One region of the Vagococcus sp. JNUCC 83 genome, then DNA from elsewhere that is predicted to be linked to it. Evidence: riboswitches for the same ligand, from Rfam matches in the RefSeq annotation. Region 1 holds a riboswitch; the other holds the start of a gene.
What was found. A riboswitch is a leader RNA that binds a small molecule or an ion and turns the genes downstream of it on or off. The one in region 1 is predicted to bind thiamine pyrophosphate.
Positions count from the first base shown of each region.

Region 2: it holds a riboswitch for thiamine pyrophosphate, as region 1 does, so the genes downstream of both, thiT (energy-coupled thiamine transporter ThiT) here and JNUCC83_RS11680 (ECF transporter S component) in region 1, are expected to answer to the same signal.

Region 1 is NZ_CM132204.1:2,370,501-2,381,691, reverse strand. Features, by position in the region: gene JNUCC83_RS11725 (hypothetical protein) at 1-477, shown strand, start outside; gene JNUCC83_RS11720 (hypothetical protein) at 551-1,285, opposite strand; gene thiD (bifunctional hydroxymethylpyrimidine kinase/phosphomethylpyrimidine kinase) at 1,394-2,215, opposite strand; gene thiE (thiamine phosphate synthase) at 2,169-2,855, opposite strand; gene thiM (hydroxyethylthiazole kinase) at 2,852-3,679, opposite strand; gene thiW (energy coupling factor transporter S component ThiW) at 3,663-4,208, opposite strand; gene tenA (thiaminase II) at 4,189-4,875, opposite strand; gene JNUCC83_RS11690 (CbiQ family ECF transporter T component) at 4,886-5,539, opposite strand; gene JNUCC83_RS11685 (ABC transporter ATP-binding protein) at 5,478-6,908, opposite strand; gene JNUCC83_RS11680 (ECF transporter S component) at 6,905-7,468, opposite strand; TPP riboswitch at 7,615-7,703, opposite strand; gene JNUCC83_RS11675 (hypothetical protein) at 7,789-8,742, opposite strand; gene tnpA (IS200/IS605 family transposase) at 8,992-9,465, opposite strand; gene JNUCC83_RS11665 (DUF4809 family protein) at 9,646-10,053, opposite strand; gene JNUCC83_RS11660 (HdeD family acid-resistance protein) at 10,119-10,643, opposite strand; gene JNUCC83_RS11655 (MgtC/SapB family protein) at 10,755-11,191, opposite strand, start outside.
Region 2 is NZ_CM132204.1:1,858,408-1,869,598, forward strand. Features, by position in the region: gene JNUCC83_RS09010 (WxL domain-containing protein) at 1-707, opposite strand, end outside; gene JNUCC83_RS09015 (LPXTG cell wall anchor domain-containing protein) at 691-1,023, opposite strand; gene lepB (signal peptidase I) at 1,050-1,553, opposite strand; gene JNUCC83_RS09025 (hypothetical protein) at 1,569-2,216, opposite strand; gene JNUCC83_RS09030 (WxLIP family cell surface protein) at 2,219-3,280, opposite strand; gene JNUCC83_RS09035 (MFS transporter) at 3,549-4,025, opposite strand; gene thiT (energy-coupled thiamine transporter ThiT) at 4,069-4,629, opposite strand; TPP riboswitch at 4,691-4,792, opposite strand; gene JNUCC83_RS09045 (hypothetical protein) at 5,199-5,516, shown strand; gene JNUCC83_RS09050 (ROK family protein) at 5,505-6,404, opposite strand; gene JNUCC83_RS09055 (Rgg family transcriptional regulator) at 6,485-7,396, opposite strand; gene JNUCC83_RS09060 (MFS transporter) at 7,487-8,731, shown strand; gene JNUCC83_RS09065 (5'-methylthioadenosine/adenosylhomocysteine nucleosidase) at 8,762-9,418, opposite strand; gene JNUCC83_RS09070 (LytTR family DNA-binding domain-containing protein) at 9,537-9,968, shown strand; gene JNUCC83_RS09075 (DUF3021 domain-containing protein) at 9,965-10,408, shown strand; gene JNUCC83_RS09080 (cytidine deaminase family protein) at 10,889-11,191, opposite strand, start outside.

The DNA of each region.
Region 1 (11,191 bases):
GTTGTTACCGCCATGACAAAGCGAAACCAAGTTGCCATACTAGGATTAAGTGTCACGGACATTTACGATAAAAGCCAAGTCAAAACATTCTTAGGAATGGAGGTTCCATTTAGTGAAAAAACAGCTTATGTCAAAGGAAGTTTTGAAGCTAAACTAGGATTTGATGGAGGTCTAGTAGACATCAAAAAAGAGGCTAAAAAAGAAAATACCTACCACGTGAGCATTCCTGAATTTATTGTCGTTGGTATCAGTAACCCTAATTTTGAAGTCGTTAATAATAAAGGAGAATTTCTAAGTTTTATCACTGAAGATATCAACACGCATGAGCTTGCAAATAAAGCTATGAGTGATGAAACATTAGTCAAATACATCGATAAGAATAGAGAATGGCTGGAAGAAGAGGCTACGGACTATTATCAACAACTATTAAATAGTATCGACCCTAATGCCACACTTTCTATAACTTTCTCTGAATAAAGTAATCCATAAAAAAATAATAATAGCTTAGATAAGTTGACATATGTGTCTACCTATCTAAGCTATTATTTTGTTATGATTTTCTTTTAATAAGTACCATCACAAGTAAAATGGACCCCACAGTAATTAATGGTAAACCTACGCCTAATTGTTGTTCTCCTGTTTTAGGAAGAGATGACGATTTTTTATCACTAGATGTTGTTACTTGGTTGGTATGTTCTTTTGTTTTAGAACTTGTTGTTGCACTCGTTTCTTCTGTACTATCTGTTGTTGTACTGGTTGGTTGATTAATCATTGTCTCAATTTCAGCCCAAATATTATCAAGTTCTTCAATGGTTTTGCTATTATCAATCTTCGCAATAAATTCATCTGCTTGATTTTGTGTCATTCTGCCAGACTTCACTAATAATTCTAACTGATATTTTGTATTGTATACTTTTTCATCAAAGCTAGATTGATACAACTGCTTGTTTAGTTTGGCTAAATCCAGTGCATCTGAATAAACCATTGAAACTTCCTCTGGTTTGGTTGCTTTTTCTAATCGTCTCATTAAGTCTTCGTATTGAAATTGTGATAACTTGCCTTGATTCACCATATCTGTAATCAATAATGATACATCTGATTTTGTTACTAACATACCTTCTGACTGACTATCATTTGTTGTTTCTGTTGGTTCAATAGTTTCAGCAGTTGTCACATCACTCACTGATTGTGTATCACTAGATGTTACACTTGTTTCTGTTGCATAACTAACAAATCCAAACATCAATGCCCCAATAAAAAAACTACTCCAAATTAACTTTTTCATATATATTGCCCCCTTAGCAATTTACATTACAACAGCATTACTTGGTTGTAACAATATTGTAACATTCATTTGCTAACTAGGCAATTTTAAAATATACCTTAGACTTTGTTAATCAATGATAACTTCTTGAACTAGCGTTGCCCAATGATTTGTTGGACCATGTCCATGCCCGACAAATATTTCTTGTTCAATCGCACCTTGTATAAATCCTTTAGCCAACTTAATTGCTTCTTTAATCGTGTTTCCTTTTGCAATTTCAGCTGTGATACAAGAAGAAAACGTATCCCCTGTCCCGTGAGTTTTGATTGTATCTACTCGTCTTGTACTCATCCAAAACGTTTCCCCATCTTCTAACAACACAAAATCTTTTGCCGCTTCATCTGAAGAATGCCCGCCTTTTATCACCACATTTTTAACACCCATTTTTTGCAACTCATAAGCTGCTTGAATCATCTCTTCATGTGTTCTAATCTCTTGTTGAACTAATTCTTCTGCCTCTGGAATATTAGGGGTTAACACTGTTGCTAATGGTAGTAGTTCTTCTTTAATACAGTCTACTGCCTCTTTTTTAAGAAGCGAATGACCACCTTTAGCAATCATCACTGGATCAACAATCAATGGACCAAAATTTACTTCTTTTAACTTTTGAACAATGACTTGAACATGTTCTTTATCTGCAAGCATTCCTGTTTTGCACGCACGAATATGAAAATCTGCCGCTAATGAATCAAATTGTTCGGCAACAAACTCACACGGGATAGGAAAACTATTTTGTACACCCAAAGTATTTTGAGCCGTCAATGCCACAATAATGCTCATACCAAAAACATCTCTTGCTTGAAATGTTTTTAAATCTGCTTGAATACCTGCACCACCACCTGAATCACTTCCGGCAATTGTGACGACTTGAGGGGTTTGATTGATTGTCATGATGCTTTGTCTCCTTTATGTCTAAAATCTGCTGTTTTAATGCTGTTGTTTTTTTTGTAATGTCTGTTGCTTGCATTATTTCACTAACAATCGCGACACCTGATATCTCTGTTTCTTTCAACGTAGCCATGTTTTTTTCTTTAATGCCACCAATCGCGACAACGGGTAAATTAGAGTGATGAATAATATCTTGTAAGACAGATATGTCTGTAGTTGGGGCATCTTTTTTGGTTGTCGTCGCAAATATCGCGCCAACACCTAAGTGATCCGCTCCCTGCTCTTTTGCTTCAAGTGCTCTCTCAACCGTTTTTGCTGAGACTCCTAACCACTTATCAGGGCCAATTAAACGCCGTGTCACGTCGACAGGTAATTCATCATCCCCGATATGAACCCCTGTTGCATCGATCGCTAAACAAATATCCACTCTATCATTAATAATTAAAGGAATATTATAATAATCTGTTATTTTTTTGACAGCCATAGCCTTATGATAAAAGTCATTAGCGCTCGCATTCTTCTCTCTTAGCTGAACAAGTGTTACGCCATTTTTGCAGGCTAATTCGACTCTTTTTAAAAATTCATCGTCTGATAAACCATCAGAGTTAGTCACCAAATATAATGTTAATGCTTCTTCTATCATAACCAATCTCCTTTTACCCCATCTTGCCAACTGTTATTTTGTTTCAATAATGATAGTTGGTTAAGTGTTTCTTCACGTATACTAGCAATTTTTGCGTCATTTTTTACAATCACTAACGCTTCTTCACCACATAAGTTAAAATAACTAACAGCTTGTAACACACTTTGTAGCACATCAATCCCGCTGCCTAATAATGTTGCAATCAGTGCTCCTACCACGTCTCCTGTTCCTGTAAACTGGTCTAAAGCCTCGATGCCATTTTGAAGTAGCACCACTTGAGATTGATACACCACTAAATCAGTTGGACCTGTTGCTAAAAAACAGGTGTTAGGGTATTTTTTGGTTAACTCAAGCAACCCTTTTTCTAATTCTTTCATAGCTGAGGCATCTTGGTCTCTGTCAGACGCGTCAACTCCTTTTCCATGGCTTGGCAACTGGCATAACGTTCTCATCTCTGACACATTTCCTTTGACGACTGTTGGCTCAAGAGATAACAGATGATTAGCTACCTGTTGTCTAATACGAGAACTCGACACACCAACATTGTCAACAACGATAGGAATATTATGCTTTTTCGCTTCTTCGATTGCTAGTGTCATAGCATATTCTTTTTTTTCTGATAAATGGCCAATATTAATTAATACACTACTAACTTGCTGATACAAATCAGAAAAATCACGTACGTCTTCTGTCATAATTGGTTTACCTCCAATATACAACACACTGTTTGCAACTGTTTCAATCGTGACCGAATTAGTAATACAATGCACTAAAGGAGACGGAAGTAATGGAAATGGGGTTTGAAATTTATGAGTGAGTAGCATGTTCTTCACCTAACCTTTCATTAAAAAACATTGCTTGAAGTCTTTGAAATGTTGGGACGTTGGCTAATTTTTTCATCACGATAAATGCAACAAATGACCCAATCACTGCGCCACCAATGAATCGTGGTGTATAAAAAAACCAATACATGCCATGGTTACTTCCAGTAAACCAAGCCATCACAGGATAAGATAACAATGATCCAACAATACCTGTTCCTAAAAATTCGCCAAACATCGCACTATAAACGCTAGGATACAACTTATAAAATATGCCCGCTAATAACGCACCAAATACCGCTCCTGTTAAAGCTAGTGGTGGAATCCCCAATAACATCATTCGCAATATGCCACACACAAGTGCCATGATTGTCCCATAAACTGGACCCATCAACATCACACCAATAACATTCATCACGCTAGACATGGGTGCCATTCCCTCAATACGAAAGAGTGGTGATAACACCACATCCATCGCAATCATCAAAGATAAAATCAATAATTTTTTTAAATTAGTCGTTTGAGACGGCATCTTTTTCTCCTTCCGGCCAAGTTTGATGTGTGTATGTCATGTCCCAAAATAGGTATTCCATTTGAGCACTCACATAAAAGGCCTCAATCATTTTTTCTTGTTCTATTTTATCACTTTTTTCATACAATTTATTTAATAATGCGCATTGATGCGCTACTTCTTCCTTGGCTTCATCACCCGAATACGTTTCAATCCAGCGTTGATAAAGTTGATGAGGTGATCCTGTTTTAATTAATTCCGTCCCAATTTCTTGGTATAACCACGCACACGGTAGTAATCCAGCAACTGCGCTATTAGGCGTGCCATCAATTAATTGACGATACATATGCGACACATAGTTATAAGCGGTTGGGGCAATATCAGTACTCGCAACTTCTTCTTCTGTAATCCCTAATTCAGCAAAGAAATCTTCTCTAATACTCATTTCGCCTTCTTTTAAGTGTTCTGCTCCTGTTAAAAGCATCTCTTTTACCTCGTCATCCTCCACTTGTTCTGCAATCAAACGATGTAATTTACTAAAATGTTCCAAATAATACCCATCTTGAATGAGATAATAACGAAACGCTTCATCCAATAACGTTCCTTCTTGGAGTCCAGAAACAAAAGGATGTGTGAAACTTCCTTCCCAATATGGTGCTGATTTTTCTCTTGCTAATTTTGTAAACATGTTTTTCCTCCTATGTTATGACTAAGATTATTTGTGATACAACGGTTAAACCAATTAATGCTATTAAACCTTTTGGGCACACTTTATACTGTGTATAGTGTGTTCGTGTTCCTTCTTCATCAAAGCCTCTAGAAAACATTGCTTCTGTATAGGCATCGCGCCAATGATTGGCAACAAAGATGACTTTTAAATACATGAGTGGTGAATAAAAATGTAATGTTTTCCCTCGAAACAAACTCGCCTCTTTCAAAGAAATGACCTCGTTTTTTATCATTGGCATTGCATGTAATACAACCAAAATACCGTAAACAAAAGATGTTGACATGTTTTTTTGCTCTAAAATCAACAGCAATTCTTCCAAGTCAACACCAAAAGCAAACACCATACCTATCGCTGCAAAAGCAAAGGTTCGACTAACTAACACAAGACCATACTCTGGATTATTTCCATATAAATAAACAGACCAATACGTTCCTAAAGCAGGAATCAGCGGAAAAAAAATTAACCCGAGTAAGCCAAACCATTTTTTCTTACTTATTAAGTAAATAGCACTAACGATAACTACAAAAAGATTTAAATGAATAGATGAAGTAAAGGATAACTCAATAGTCAAAAGTAGTAGTAGGATGCTTAGTGTTAAAGCTGAACTTTTCGTCACCGACACTGTGTAATGCCTCCTTTAACTGATTTTCTTGTTGCCATAGCTGATTATGCTCTAGATGTACATGGTGATGACTGATTTTATCCAACGGAGCTAACCTATGAGAGATAATCACTAAGTCTTGTCTGTGAGCTTGTTTTTCAAACCACGATGAAAAATACATTGCCGCTCTCTCATCTAATCCTGAAAACGGCTCATCCAAGAGTAGCAAAGGAACCTCTAAACTTAGCATGGTTAGTAGTTGGATTATTTTTTTCTGACCCTCACTTAGATGAAACACACTGCGATTCAGCAGTGGCTCGATACCTAGATATTGAATCGCCTCATCGCGCATAGCCTTGGCATCACTCCACTGATAAGAACTATATGTAAATTCCTCAGCTGGTGTAAGTATCACAAACTGTTTTTCAGCCTCTTGCGTCACTAACGATAATTGTTTGTATAAATGACGCCGTTTTTTCAATTTTTGACCACGAAACATCATTTTCCCTTTATACGGATGACACTGAGCAATAGAACGAAAAAGTGTTGATTTACCCGTCCCATTGTCTCCTGTAAGTGTTGTTATGCCTTCAAAAAATTGAAACGATGATTGATTTAATAACTCTCGCTGATTTTGTTTATAACGAACATTTTCTAACGTTAATATCCCTTTGGTTGAGGCAGTTTCTTTTGTTAGTAGCACATCATTTTTTTCAGACTGTAACAAGGCCGTAGGAACTAGCTGTAAGGATTGGTTGTCTAGTTGAACCCATGTATCAACCACATCCTCATAATCGCTAAAATCATGATCACAAATAATAATAGTCTTTCCCATATGTTTTAACTCATCTAGTTTGCTAATCAGTCTTTTTCTAGTTGTTGGATCAATACTAGCAAACGGTTCATCTAATAATAAAAAGGGACTATCCATCGCTAGTAACACACATAATGCCGCGCGTTGCTTTTCCCCACCAGATAATGTCGAGAGTTGCCTGTCTAATAACTCACTTGTGCCAGATAACACCACTGCTTCTTGCAGGTGGTGAGTCATATCTTTTGGATTCATTTGTAAGTTTTCTAATACAAAAAGAATTTCTCGACGCAAGGTCTTCATCGTAAATTGTTGACTTGGATTTTGAAACATCATACCGATATGTTGAGCTTTTTTAGCCATTGATTCTGCAGCTAAATTCTTCCCTTCAATTCGAATGTCTCCTGCATAAGGTACTTGAAAAAATCCGGCAATAGCTTTTAATAAAGTGGATTTCCCACTACCACTTGCACCAGATAACAACGTAAATTCATGAGGAGAGAACGTAAAATCCACATGGCTTAACAGCTTTCTATCGCCACGTTGAATCGTTACGCCACTTAACTCTATCCCTCTCATTCATTTACTACCGCAAGTTCTTGAGAGCGTCTATAAAGTGTCATCACCATTGATACGACAATTACTCCGAAAAACGTCACTGATAAAAATCTCACAGCAAGGAGTGATAAAATCATCCCAATAGAATAAGCGCCATAACCAAATTTGAAAAATTCATACACAAAACTTAATACAGTTGTCCCTATAGCCCCATAAAATAATGGCACAATATCATACCGTTTGTATCGTGTGACCATAAACCCTAATTCTGTCCCAAGACCTTGGAAAAATCCGGAAATAAGAACACCAGGTCCAAAATATGTTCCATACAACATTTCAGCTAGAGCTGCTAACATTTCTCCTAAAATTGAGCTGCCTTTTCGAGGGATTAACATCCCTGCCATTGGTGCGGCCATTGTCCATAATCCAAACAATATTTCATTAGCAAAAGGACTTAACCCAAGTGGTGTCAGGACAGCTGATAACCCGGCATATAAAAATCCAGCTCCCATAAATACACCACCAAATAAAAAGGCTAATAATGCTAATAAAACAACCTGACGTAACGTCCATTTTTGCAACAAAAAAACCTCCTTTTTCTCGTTAAAAGAAACAAAAGAGGTTTGTATAATCTGATTCATGACAACATCTATCAACACCTACCCAAATAAAAAAGCCCGTCCAAATAGATTGGATGGGCGTAAATAGACCTTGGTTTAATGTTTTCATCATAAATGACACATTTCTCTTCGCCAGTACTAACTGGAGCAGATTCCATGGGTATAATCTCAGCTTTACGCACCCCAAATGTTTCTAATATTTAATTCCACTCAAATATAACACGCTTTCATACAAATAGCCAACCATTTTCACAAATCTTTATAAAAATAGCATATTAAATTTATTGCTCTACTTTTTTAACGACTACTGATGGAATCGTTATTGTTCCACCCATTGTTGATTTATAGCTCAATAATCCCATAGAATAACCTGATATTGTAATATAGTCATCTTCCAATACTCTTGAAGAAACGAGTTTACTTTCATACTCGGCATATACGATAGTATCATGATTACCATCAACTGCTATACGAAGCTGTGTGTCTTTATCATCTTCCAATACTTGGACTACTTTACCAGAAAACTTAACTTTTTTCATTATGAAATCATCAGGGGTTCTCGCTAACTGTTGATACGTAATACCTGTATCATATCCTTTAGCCTCTTCTTCAGCTTTTTCTTTCGCTCGTTTATCTTGTTCTTCTTTTTGTTTTTTACGTTCGTCTTCCTCTTTTTTAGCTTTATCTTCAAGTTCTTTTATTTTATCAGACAATTCATTAATGACTGTTCCGTCGACGTACGCTTTTTGTTCATCGTTTAATTGATCATATGCTTTTTTTGCTTGTTCTACTTTTTCTTTATGATCTAGATTTATAAGCGTCACACTAGGTAGCTCACCTAATTGATTGGATACTTTCTTAGCTATCTCAATGTTTTTCTGTTGTTTTTCTAAATCAGCATCAGCTAGTTGCTCATACGGTGACATTTTTTCTTTGTAATCATCATATAAAGATTTTTGATTATCTAAATCTCCATATACCAACCTAACTTGTGCTTGTAATTGTTGATTAACATCAAAATATATAAATAGAAGCAACCACATCATAATAATCCATACAAATTTCAATGGTAAAATAATACTCACTGCAATCTTAACCTTTTTACTAAATCCTTTATTTTTCCATAATAAAAACAACCCCAATGGAAAAAATACAATTAATGAAATGATTAAAAACCATTCTGTCTTCATCATCTCTTTCATCTTATAAACTACAATTCCTTTTTCTTTCCCCAATACCTTCACTCCTATTTTTATTAGTAACCTGAAATAGTTTATCGATATCTCATAAAGAATACTACAAAATAAACCATTTTTTATGATATAGGAGTATATAAAACAACAAGAATACAAATCAAAACCTCCAGTGAGAACTGGAGGTTTGTTCTTCGGCTGAAAGCCTCTATTACCGGCTTGAGCCTGAAAGGCTCACTGAAACGGTTTCCCTCATGCACCACATTCACTCGCTGATCCTAAAAGGATCTATTATTTCTTTTTATTTTTCTCTCCTGTAAACGGATCATATTCTTCAAATAATGTTAGTTGATCTGCTACATAATCTTCTCGAATTTGATTTCTTATGTATTCCTCAATTTGTTTCTTATTTCGTCCTACTGTATCAACATAGTAACCCCGACACCAAAATTTTCTGTTACCATATCTATATTTCAAATTAGCATGTCTGTCAAAGATCATAAGACTGCTTTTTCCTTTTAAGTAACCTATGAATCCTGAAACACTTAATTTTGGTGGAATACTTACTAACATATGAACATGATCTTTACATGCGCTAGCTTCAATTATTTCAACACCTTTTCGCTCACATAATAACCTTAGTATTTCTCCGATACTTTGTTTGTATTTTCCATAAATAATTTGTCGTCTGTATTTAGGTGCAAAAACTATATGATACTTACATTTCCATGTTGTGTGTGATAAACTTTGATTGTCCTTTTTCATAAGGAGCCTCCTATATGATTGATATTTTGTGGTCGGGAAACCAAATTTATCTTATCATTTTAGGAGGCTTTTTTAATACCACGCTGAAAGCTCTTTAGAACCACCCGCATAGCAGGTGGTTTTCAAAACATATAAAATAAAAGCACGTTTATTCAAATGAACAAACGTGCTTTTAAGCTATTAATTTTCAGGTATATCTGTCACAAATTCTACTTCATCAAGTTTAAATTGTTCTGTTAATAACTCATTTACAACGTTAAATAATTCTGTTTCTGTTGTATATCTTGGTTTTACTTGTTTTACTGATTGACCATTTTCAAATCGTAAACCTTGATAAGATTCAAAAACATTCACAGTATTTGTTGTGTTTTCAAACACATCGTAATCTTCAGTTACATCGTATTCTTGGCGTTCTTTGTAGCTATGTTCTCTTAAAATTGGACGTAACAAGGAAACAACATCAAGATTAGGAATAGCCATTGTTTTTCCGGCTAATTCTACTTCGTAAGTAGGCGTTGCAGTTGTTGGACAAACATTACACCCACCATGTACGATTTCTGTGGTACAATGAATAACGATTTTTTCCACTATTATCACACCTTTAATTTTACTGTTATCTAACTTATTTATAGTATAACATATCCATCCAATTTTTAGCGGAATGAATAAATAATTTCAGTGATTCCAAACATCATAAAGTAAAATCCAACTAAAAAGCTCAATGTTAATGCAGAGGATAGCGGATTAAATAATAACATAAATCCGACAATCACGCCTAGTATGTTAATAATGATTGAAAACCAATAGTAACCATTACTAATATTTTTTAATGCACTTGAGCTAAAAATACCAACCAATGAGTCCACTAAAAACCAAATAGCAAACACAAACGGTAAAGCAACTACACCTGCGGATATATTGAATAATAAAAATATTCCGATAATAATATCAAAAATACCAACAATAATCGGCATTGTAGCTGAGATTCCGGTAAATTCTCTAACTTTTTTTCTTAAAAATAATTCAAAAATCCCTTTAATGATAGCAAACATACCAAACACAATGACTATGGCTACTAAATTACCAGTTGGGTCTTGAAATGATGTAAGCGATGCAAAAATAAATAGAATTCCTAACAGAAATGATACCCAATCAAAACCGCTTTTTTCGTTTGACATAACAATCTCTCCCTTTCCAATACTACGATATATCATCATATTATTCTTTAATAACAAAAATCGCAAGGAATCATACCTCAATTTATATAAAATAACGATTATATTCATAATTTAATCACTAATAGCTACTAATCTTATTTCTCGTACATTTGTATACATAGATAACTCTTCAATAACATCTGCATAGGTTAATGTCTTGGGTAAATCAATCGTAAACACATTTTTATAATATTTTTCGCCATCAATAATTTGAACTTCAAATGTGACATCTTCAATCTCTATATGGTGTTTTTCAAAGTATTGTTGAATAAAATCTTTCGTTTCTTTTCGATGAACATACTGAATTTCTAAATTATTGACTTTAGAGACTGTAATAATTCGCTTCACTAACGAAAGAGCAAACATAATTGAAATAAATCCTAAAATAGTAACTAGATAAAATCCCATACCTAAACCAATGCCAATAGCTGCACACGACCACAATGATGCCGCAGTAGTTAACCCCGTAATGCGTTGTCTCGTAACAATAATCGTTCCTGCGCCTAAAA
Region 2 (11,191 bases), 510 kb from region 1:
TCTGGCACTGTTAATGAAATAGCGGAATTTGAATACTCCTGCTTTTTGTACTTTTCATTCATAACAGGTTTATTAGATTCAGATAACGGACTTAATGTTGGTTTATTCTTCTGAGGATTATCCTCTGAAGAACCGAAAGCTATCGACCAAGATCCTTTCCCTTCACCTTGATTAGCTGTTGCTATACTATAAGCTGTATTCAAATTGGATAGTACGACAGCATCTCGTGTTACTAAAGGTGTTGTACCGTTACCATTTGAGCTAGCCCAGCCTTTATCAAAAGACAATGTCGCACCTTTTAATTCTTGATTTTCAAGATCTTGAATAATGGCACTTCTAAATTGAGATTTTTGAGTTAGTTGTAATTCCCACCCATCTGTTTGGCGAAAGTCAGATACTTGTATAAAGTAACCTCGAGCTGGTGTTTCATCTAAAAATAGTTGAGCTAGAGAATTGTACTTCTTATCCTTATCGCCCGAGTAAGCTCGACCAAAATTTAATGGTGAAACAAAATCAATTCTAAGAGAACCTTTTGTCGATAAAGTATCACCTGGATTAACATTATTTTCAGGATGTTCTGGATCAAAAATCTCCGAAGAACCCCTATCTTCGACAACAACTTTTCCATTACTTATTGCAGCAACAGAATTTGTTGATGACACGATCATCGATATAGCACATAACACTATACTATTCCGTAGTCTCATTTTTCGCACCTTCTCTCCTCAAAACAAAAACCAGTAAAAAAATACTTATTAAAATAAATCCGCTACTAAATAATACTTGATTATTATTTTCACCTGTTTTAGGCAAAATTCCTTTTTTTTCATTTTTTTTAGATGAACTAGCTGTCGGTTTATCTTTTTTAGGTTCTTCTTTTTTAGGATTTTCTTGACTACTACTACTATCATAGAAAATTATTTTCCCTTCAACCTCGATATTCCCTCCATCAGCAGCAATTCCCTTTAAACTTCCTGTTGTTATCGTCAAACATAATAATAAAAACATTACTATTTTTTTCAATTTAACACCCCTTTTTGAATACATCGTCACAGAGTACCTCTATGAATTCCTATAATATTCTTCCTGTCAACTAGTCCATACGTTCGGCTATCATTATCCATAAATCTATTGTCAAACAAGACAAGAAAGTTATCATCAGGTATTTGAGATTTACTGCTTATAGTCATTGTAGAAAAATTCATGGTATACAATCCCCCAAATAATTGACTGTTATTTTTTTCGTAATTAATAAATGGCTCTATTTGTTCTTTTCCATCAACATACAAAACATCATTCTGATAAAGAATATTTTCACCTGGAAGGCCTATGACTCTTACAATAGAATATTTCGAATTTTGATTAAGTAACACTATATCAAATCTTCTAACTTTATCATTGGTACGTCTGAACAAAACTATATCATTTATTCTAATTGTAGGATTCATGGCATACGTATCAGCAACTTTGACAACATATACCATGTTCAGTATTACCACTGTAATTATGATTGAAATTATCCCCAGTATCAAAAACTGAAATGATTTTTTCATAAAACTTATCTTTCCTTATTTATTACTTAATGCATTTGCATTAACTTTATAGTACTCAAACACTTGATTCTCAATGTCTTTTATTCGTTTCAAATCAGATGTGTATTGCTCTTTTATATTTTGTTGATTTCCATAGAATAATGAACTATCTTTCGTTGCATTCATACCAAGTTGCCCTATCATCTTATAGTATTTATTAAGTAATTGCTGTCCCTCAACTGTGTTTGAGCTATCAGAAGTCTTGTTGCTATAACTAGCCATAGACAAAGCCAAATACTTAGTATTTTGAACAGAAGCATCCTCACTATCTGTCTTAGCTGATGCTTTTTCTAATTCATTAGTAAAATCATCAACTAAAAAATACCCTCTAACTAGTAAATCTGAATCTGTATTTGTCATATTAGAATTCTGATAATTGTAATAAAAAACAAAACCTCCTAATACAATTAACTCAAGAATAAAAAACTTAATAATTCTATTTCGAATTTTTTTATTTTTAGATAATAAAATTTGTTTCTTTTTACGCTCTTTTTTCTTCTTCGCATTGAGCGTAGATATCACTCTTTTTTCATTGACGTAAATAACTAAATTAAATACTAATAATGCTAAGATAATGATTATTATAGAAATCAACAGGACATTAATAATATTTTGACTGTTCATTGTTATCTACGCCCCGTTTTTTTTGATTTTTTACTTTTACCCTTACTATTCCCCTTTTTCTTACGAATAACACTGAATATAAAGTATAATACAAGAAATACTACTATAAATATCCCAACAATTAAACCAACTAACTTCCAATCAAATCGTTCTTGAGTTAGCGATGAGTTTTTTTCGTTGTATTTTTCTGCTTGTTCTTTTGTGATTTCGAACTCTTCATTCCAATCCCACGATTTGTCTTTTATTTTAGCATTTATTTTTATCATGTATTTTCCAGGTACCATTTCTTCATTGTACATTGATATTGGAAAATCTATCGCACTCGTAGGTGCCATTTGAATGCCTGTTTTTCTTTCTTCATATAAGACCTTGCTTTCACCTTTTTTAGTAATTTGCGTTTCTAACGTCATATCCCCAACATATGTTGGTTTAACATTAGCTATTTGAGTAAAAATGGTATTGTTGTAATTTCTATCACCTGCATATGTTTTTCTATACTCTAAGTCTGGTTCAATCACTTTATCATTTTCTTGTAATAAGATAGCTACAACATAAGCAAACTGATTTTTTACTTTTGATCCATTACTTGCTGTTGTATCTGTTTCTTGATCTTTTTGTTTTAAAGTAATTCCGCCTGCCAACATACCATCAAACTCAATTTTAGGCATTTTAATTTTTATATCTATTTTTTTACTTTCTTTTGGCTTAAGCACTACTTCTTTGTCAGTCTTAACAATGTCCCTAAAATCAACTATAGCTGACTTGTCTAATTTAATCCCTGTTTGATTATACTCAATCACACCGTTACTATTCGTTTTAGCTGAGTCTATCAATGTTTCCACTACCTGCTCTTTATCCGATAGATTAGTCAGTGTCATTTGTACAGTCTGCTCTTGATTAGGTGCCATCATCAAATCGAAATAAGATAATTCTTTGTTTTTTTGATTATCAGGGACTTCTATACTATATGTAAAAGACATCCCCTCCTGTGTATCAGCTGCATTTGTTTTTATAGGTACAATAAATATTAAAATAGTAGTTATAAATAATAGTAATTTCTTCAATTTTATCTCCTCAATATTTAAAACAGATTTTCATTTTACAAATGAATATTCACACTCATCTTCATTAACTCTCAAGAGTTTCATTGTTTTATTTGTTACATTTTTTATAATACTCATATTTTATGAAAAAGTCAACAAAATTTATTATTGTGTCTTTAACATTTTAAATTTTAAGTACTTAAAACCTCGATTTACTTAATCATCCATTATAAAATTAATTTACACAAAAACATAAAAAACTCTCCTAAAATTGAGGAGAGCTCCTTTATTAACTGAAATGATGAGCATATTTCTTAGTGATAATTGTTACTATAAATAAGTAGAAACTTGATACAACAAACATGCTATATACACTAACTTTGTCAGCAAACATACTTAATATTGCTAAGCTTAAAGAAAATATACCTGAACAAATCACACTACTCGTCGAATAAACAGAGGTAATTTTCTTTGGAGCGATACTTTGTTGTATAACGGTCACTTGCGGAATATTTTTCATTTGCGCAAATACTCCCACACTCACAGATAAAACCAACGCCAATACTGGTATAGAATTTATCACAAATAAACATGTTACAACTGCCCCTAATAAGGAACCAAAAAAGATAATTTTCGGTTTATTTTGATTAATTTTTGTTTCATACACCATAACAACTAAACTACCCATCATAGATCCTAAGAAAAATGTGGCATTGATCCACCACTGATCACCCTTATGTAAGGATGACTGAACGAATACCAACATAAAACAGAAAAATACCCTTTGATTAAAGAGTGTTTCAAAAGGATTAATAATCCTTTGGTATAAATAAGCCTTTATTTTTATTTAAAACAAGTAACAACACACTAACGGTTGCCAGCCCCGTTAAAAAACCACTGATTCCATTTGCTACTAGTGAATAAGTCACTGGTGATAATCCCCAAACTGCGTACTGCCCCCAGAAAATAAATCCAGCAATAAAGTGGAATGTATAGCGAACAAACACACCAAAAAAGGTTCCTGACACCACATATTTCCAAGCCACGGATGGATTATTTTTTAAAGTAAACTGTAGTTTTTTACTAAATACACCAGAAACTCCTGCAGCGGCAAAAGCGAAAATGTATTCGATAATCACTTGAGACACCATTAAAAAATACACTTGCCCCATTAAAAAGTGCAATAATCCCCAAATAAGTCCAGCATAAACACCTGGTATCGTCCCACGACGTAGAGCGTATAACGTTAGCGGTATCATTCCTAAAGAGACGGAAAAACCTGTTCCTATATTTAATGGGATAAATGATAGAGCCATTGATAGTGCTGCTACAATTGTCCCTTCTAAAATAATTCTTGAACGTTTTGACATAAAAAACTCCTCCTATTATTGATTCATACGTGACCAATCAACAAAAGAGCAGTGCTTACTTGCTACCACTTCACACAATTCCTACGATTGAATTAACAATATCAGGTTCGAGGGTTTAGAGTTTTCGCTCATTCTCAGCCTAGAAGCTCCCCTTTGTGACGGTTATGTATTTAATTATACTTCACATATAGTATGGCATGGATCGACAAAAGAATCAAATGTTGTTTTTTTATTTCAGTCTGAGCACAAAAAACTCTCATCTTAATAGATGAGAGAAGGAAGGACTAAATATAAGAATATCTAGCTTTTATTTCTTTTGGGAGAAGAAATAAACGTGGATGGTAGGAGTCGAACCTACACCTCAAGTAAATTGAGAATGAACAACTTGTTAAATCTCAATGAGTTAAAACACCTCGTTCACCCACAAATAATATCTTTTGTTCAATATAAGTATAGTTTAACCATTTTATCTTAAATTTAGCTTAAGAAAGTTTAGCAAATAAGTTAAGCTTTTCACCAAACAAGCTAAAATCACGCATAAATTCAAAAAAATATCCGCTTGGTACTGGTTGTGCCCACCACTTAAAATTTCAAAAGAAAAACACCGTGCATTAAATATCATCCATAAGATGGATTTATCAGATGTTGAAGCAAAAAACATGATGACTTATTTTGACAAGGCAACAGCTTGGTTCTATGTAGCAACAGCGGGCTTATTTAATGCCATTTACTTTAGTTACGATCTATACAAAGACAGCTCATTCTCTAGCTCCCCTATCTTATTTCTTTTATTTCTAGCTTTTATGACAGCATTTAGTATTTTAAATGTGGTTTACCGTATGAATCCGAACAGAATAGAAGAAAAATCACGCCACTTAAAGAGTTAAACTATGTTGATTCAACAAGTTTTGTAAAGCCCCTATTAAATTAGAAGAATTGTTATAGTAACACGGAGCAATGTCTATTCTTTCAAACGTTTGATCTAAGATTTCTAATTCTTCAAATAGGTTATTATAGGCTAGTTCTATGTTTTCAATGAGTATAGCTTGTTGGCTGACTCCTCCGCCAATAACAACCTTCTCAATATCCAAAATAGCTTGGAGATTAACAATAAACTTTGCTATGCCACGACAATACGATAAAAATAGTTTGGTTAATTGCGCATTTTCTTTCATTTCAATCGCATCAAACACTGCTTGATAATCATCGTCATCTACACCAAGTATCGCTGTGGCTTTTTTTATAAATGTCACAGCTGATCCACTTGAACCATAGATAGTCAAACCTGTTGATGGAGAGTCTTCAATACAGAAACTAAATTCTCCCGCTTGAAAATTTTTCCCTTGATACAGTGAGCTGTTAAGAATCAAACCACCTCCAACTCCTGTCCCTAATATCATTCCTAAACTGTTTGTCGTCCCTTTTAAGTTACCAAACTGCCATTCAGCTAATACGGCCGCTTTTCCATCGTTGATCACAGAAAACGGTAATAGAGTAATAGACTTGATCCATGAAGCCATATCAAAATCATACAAGTACATAATTGTCCCACATGTGTAGACATATCCTTTTGTTGAGTCTATTTTTCCGGGACAACTTATCGCAATTCCCTCAACATAATCTGCTACACGATCAATTTCTTGCTTATTTAGTGCTTGAAATTCCTCAATTGTCTCTGGTGTTTTTAGTTTCCATTCTTTTTCAATGAATCCATTTTCTTGCAATAGACCGTACTTCATATACGTTCCACCAATATCAATACACAAATAACTCATAATATTACCTCCACTTTTATTTAATAACTGATTAAAAACATACTCATTCTAATAAATAGCATTTTCTTGCGGTGTCTGTTTTATGATTTAAAAGAGACACTATTGTCTCCACTCACAACTTTTTCACAAAACTGTATAGTATTCGTCATTCCTTTTGCCAAGTAGTTATAATCACCACCTAAAAGATAGCACATCTCTTCTATCTTTTTGGCATTCTCTAAAAATTGGTTATCATGAGTCATAACGTAGTCGTATAGATTAAAGGTCAGTACACAAAGGATTCTCTGAAACCCCTCTTCTGTATTTTTTGTTACCTCAAAAAAATCTTGTCGGTAATGATTCATTCTCTCCCAATCTTTATTCTCCAAAGCCGTAGATAAGTAATTAACAAATAAATAACTTTTAACCTTAATGGCATCTGAATAACTGTTATACTTCATTAATTGTTTTAATGCAAACTCTGTCAAAAATCGATACGTGTCATAATCAAAATAATGTCCATTATTAAGAAAAAAAGCAAATTCTTTTAGTGTCCATGACTCAACAGACATAAGATAGTCTTTTAACACTTCGACATCTTCACTTGGGTAAGTAAGTGATTCATTATGTATCTTTAATGATTCTTTGTAATTAAAAATTAATAGGTTTAATCTAGCCTTTAATATTTCGTCCTGTTTATTTGTAGGCTCATCATAATAGGCTCGCAACTTTCTTAAAGTCTCAATGTCCCCTCTATTTGTTGCTATTGCTATCAACACATTACTAGTTATTTCTTCTGAGCTTTTATAGTCATTAACAATAAATTCAAATTCTTCAAACTTCATATCCAATCTATCTAACACTTCCATAAACTTCGTCACCGACATATCATGTAGTCCTTTTTCAAAATCAATCGCATAGGTCTTTGATACAATCCCTGAATACAAATACTTTTGCGAATATCCCTTGTTTAGTCGAATGTTTCTGACAACTTTTCCATAATCATTTTTCATCTTATTTCTCCTTTTTGGTCAATTATACTTTACCATGTATCTGTTCATAAAACGAGTTGTTCTATACTAGAAAAAAAGGAGGAATGACTTATGTCAATTATCAAAAAGTATCCACTCTATCAAAAACTTATACTCAATAATTTTATTTCAACGTTGGGAGATTCAATGTATTATATTGCCTTGATGACCTATGCTGCACAATTCACCCACTCATCTCTTGCAATTACTATTGTGTCATTATCTGAAACCATTCCGTTTATATTTGCTTCACCTTTAGGGAGTTTAGCAGATATGAGCTCAAATAAATCATCAAAAATTTTCTACTCAGGCATCATACGTGGACTACTTTATCTATCTGTTAGTTTTTTAATAGGGTTTCAACAAAGCATGATGTTACTAGTTGGAATTAGCTTAATCAATTTCGTGTCAGACAACATAGGGAAATACTCTAACAGCCTGTTTTTTCCTTTTATACCACTCATTGTTGAACAAGATGATATAGAAGAGGCACAAGGATTAAATGGAGCAATTAGTCAGGTTGTTGCCATTATTGCTCAATTTGTCGGAGCCTATCTTTTAGGATTATTTTCTTATCAATTACTTGCTTTAATTAATAGCATGGCATTTTTTATCACAGCATTTATTGTTTTATCCATGAAGAAAACACTTGATTCATTAGAAAAAGAGCATCTAGACAAACACGAGACCATCTCATTACCTGCTATATGGAAACAAATGACGTTTGCTATTAAGGAAACAACAAAAAACAAAGCATTTTTTCACTTAATTCTTGTTTTTGCTGGGTTAAACGGATTATCATCTGTTATTTCTCCAATGTTATCTATTGTTTTAGCAAAGGACTCAACACTGATTATTAATAGCTTTTCTTTTACATTTGCACTGATTCAAGGACTAACCTCAATTGGTATTATTATTGGTAGTTTGTTCGGTACAAAATTATTTAAAAAGTTAACTTTAGAACAATTTAATCCAATCATCTTATTTTTTATGGCACTGCTGGTATGTAGCATACTATTAAAGAATATTTATGTCCTATTGGTATTACAAACCATACTAGGATTATTGATTGGTGGAGTCAACCCAAAATTTAATGCTAAACTGATGAAAGAAATCCCAATAGACAAATTGGCAACCATTGCTGGTGGGGTAAGCACTCTGCTAATGATTTTTCCACCCGTAACCATTTTTATTTTTACTACATTGGCAACTGCCTTTAATAGCAATATATCACTCATTGCTCTAGGAATAAGTTGTTTAACACTGTGTTTTTATTCTTATGTGCATGATCGTTTTACCAAAAGTAAAACAGCTTAGTTTAAATTTCTAAGCTGTTTTTTTATTTTGTCATTGACTTAATACATCTAAGCAAAACTGGCCTACTCTATTACTTGCTATTTTTTCATGATTTTCATAGGACTCAGTTGCATCATCATTTGCTAAATCTGATATTCCTCTAATTGATAAAAACGGTAAATCGTTAATAAAACAAGTATGAGCGATGGCACTTGTTTCCATATCCACTGCAACAGCATCAAACGTATCAACGATATAACTCTTCTCACTATCATCTGCAATAAAAGATTCCCCTGACACAATCCCTCCTATCATTCCTTCTTTATGATACATTTTAAACTTAGCCAGTAACTGTGCATCTGCTTGAAACACAGACGTATTAGGAAATAGATTTTCCATTTGCTGTTGATTCACATCATGGTGGCTGTATCTATCACCTAACACGATATCCAGTGGTTTTAGATCAGCATGCAGACCTCCAGCTATACCGATATTTAATACACAATTTGGCTCAAAATAATCAATCAGTAGTTGGGTATATACTGTTGCATTAACTTTTCCAATACCACTTGTCACTAAAACTAACTCATTGTCTCCACAATCAGCTAAGTAAAACGTCTGCTTTTTTAGTACAACAGGCGTGCAATCTAGATGATTTCGTAAATAATCTAATTCTATTGGCATGGCACATATAATTCCTATTTTCATAAAAACACCTCGTTTCATTTTTATATTACCACTTATCTAGCCAAAACTAGCCAACTATCATAAAAGAGTGGTTTTTAAAACATTTTCCATTTATTCTTATTTTAAGGAGGAACATATTATGAAAGTAAATTTTATTAAAAACACACAATTAGCTGACGACCTAATTATTTTAGAAGCACAGCAAAAAAATGATATCATCGATTCCATTATAGGTGATATTGAATCCACTATTTCAGCTGTAGAATGTTTTATAGATAGACAAAAATTGATCCAACCCATTTTATCATGTACCCGTTTCATTTCGTCAAACAAAAAAGTCTTTGGTTACACAACAGATAATGAATTCACTGTAAAATATCGACTATATCAGCTAGAAGAGTTATTACCTAAACAATTTGTTCGTATATCAAATACTGAAATTATTAATAGTCGTGCCATTAAGCACCTAGAATTAACAACGACGGGTATTATACTCGTTCATTTTAAAAACGGGGAACAAACTAGTTCATCTAGAAGATACATCAAAAAAATAAAGGAGAAATTACTATGATAAAAAAAATAGCTACACATGCCATTAAAGGGTTTCCTCTAGGAATAAGTATTGGCTTAGTGATTTCGATTATAATAAGTTATATGATTGGACTCACTATTTATAGTCCAGCCCCACCTCAATTTATCAACAAGTTTACGTCGTCTTTAAACGCTATGGTGGTGTCTGTTATCATTTGGGGGTTAATTGGGGTTCTATTTTCCACAACAAGTCTTATTTTTTCAGAAACCGATTGGAGCATTACAAAAATGACTGTCGTGCATTTTTTCCTATCTTATGTTTTTTTTGCCCCTTTGTCTATCATAGCTGGTTGGCTTTCTGTTTCTTTATTAAATCTTGTGACGTTTACCGTTATTTATTTACTTATTTATATAATCTATTGGTTAGTATGGATGCTTCAAGCTAAGAAAGGGATTGAAAAAATAAATTCAAAATTATAGATATAGATAAAATAAACTAGTATGGATTGCCCTTTTTTGGTACTCTTTTTATAAGATAATGACTAAAATAAATTTAAATAAAGGATAAATTTACTATGAATAAAAACAAAATGAATTTAGTAGCAACTATATGGCCCCTTTTCCTGACTTCATTGAAAATTCAAATTCATATCTAGACAAAAGAACATCTTTAACAAAGTTTGAAAGAGTTATTCGAATAGTGTTTGCATTAAGTTTTGCCGAGCTATTATTTATTTATATCAGTCTAGGATTTTATTTTATACCTCACCCTAATGAAACGATAGATATCGTTTATTTAAGCATTGGATCTCTTTTCTGGATACTAGGTTTGTTTTTATGGAAAGGATACCAGCATTTTTTTGCTTATATTTTTCGATTAGAAATATCTTGGAAAGAAAATAATCGACCTTTTTTTGTGAAATCAACTTCTTCAAAAAGAAAACTTAAATAATCATTGTATTATACTCTCATATCTCCCCACCATTTTGGTAACAAGTCTTTTAACGTTATAATCTCTCTTGTTTCATAGTCAACCATTATTTTAGTGTCTTTATTTTTAGGAGAAAATTGCATTAACGTTTCACGGCAAATCCCACAAGGCATACCTCCGTGATCAGTTGGAGGCGTATTTCTAAAAGCAATTATTCTTTTCACTTGTGTTTCCCCACTTGCTTGATACATATTAATCAAGGCCATTCTTTCAGCACACAAATTTATCGTACCACCTGTTCCCTCAATGCAATATCCAGTAAAAATTGTTCC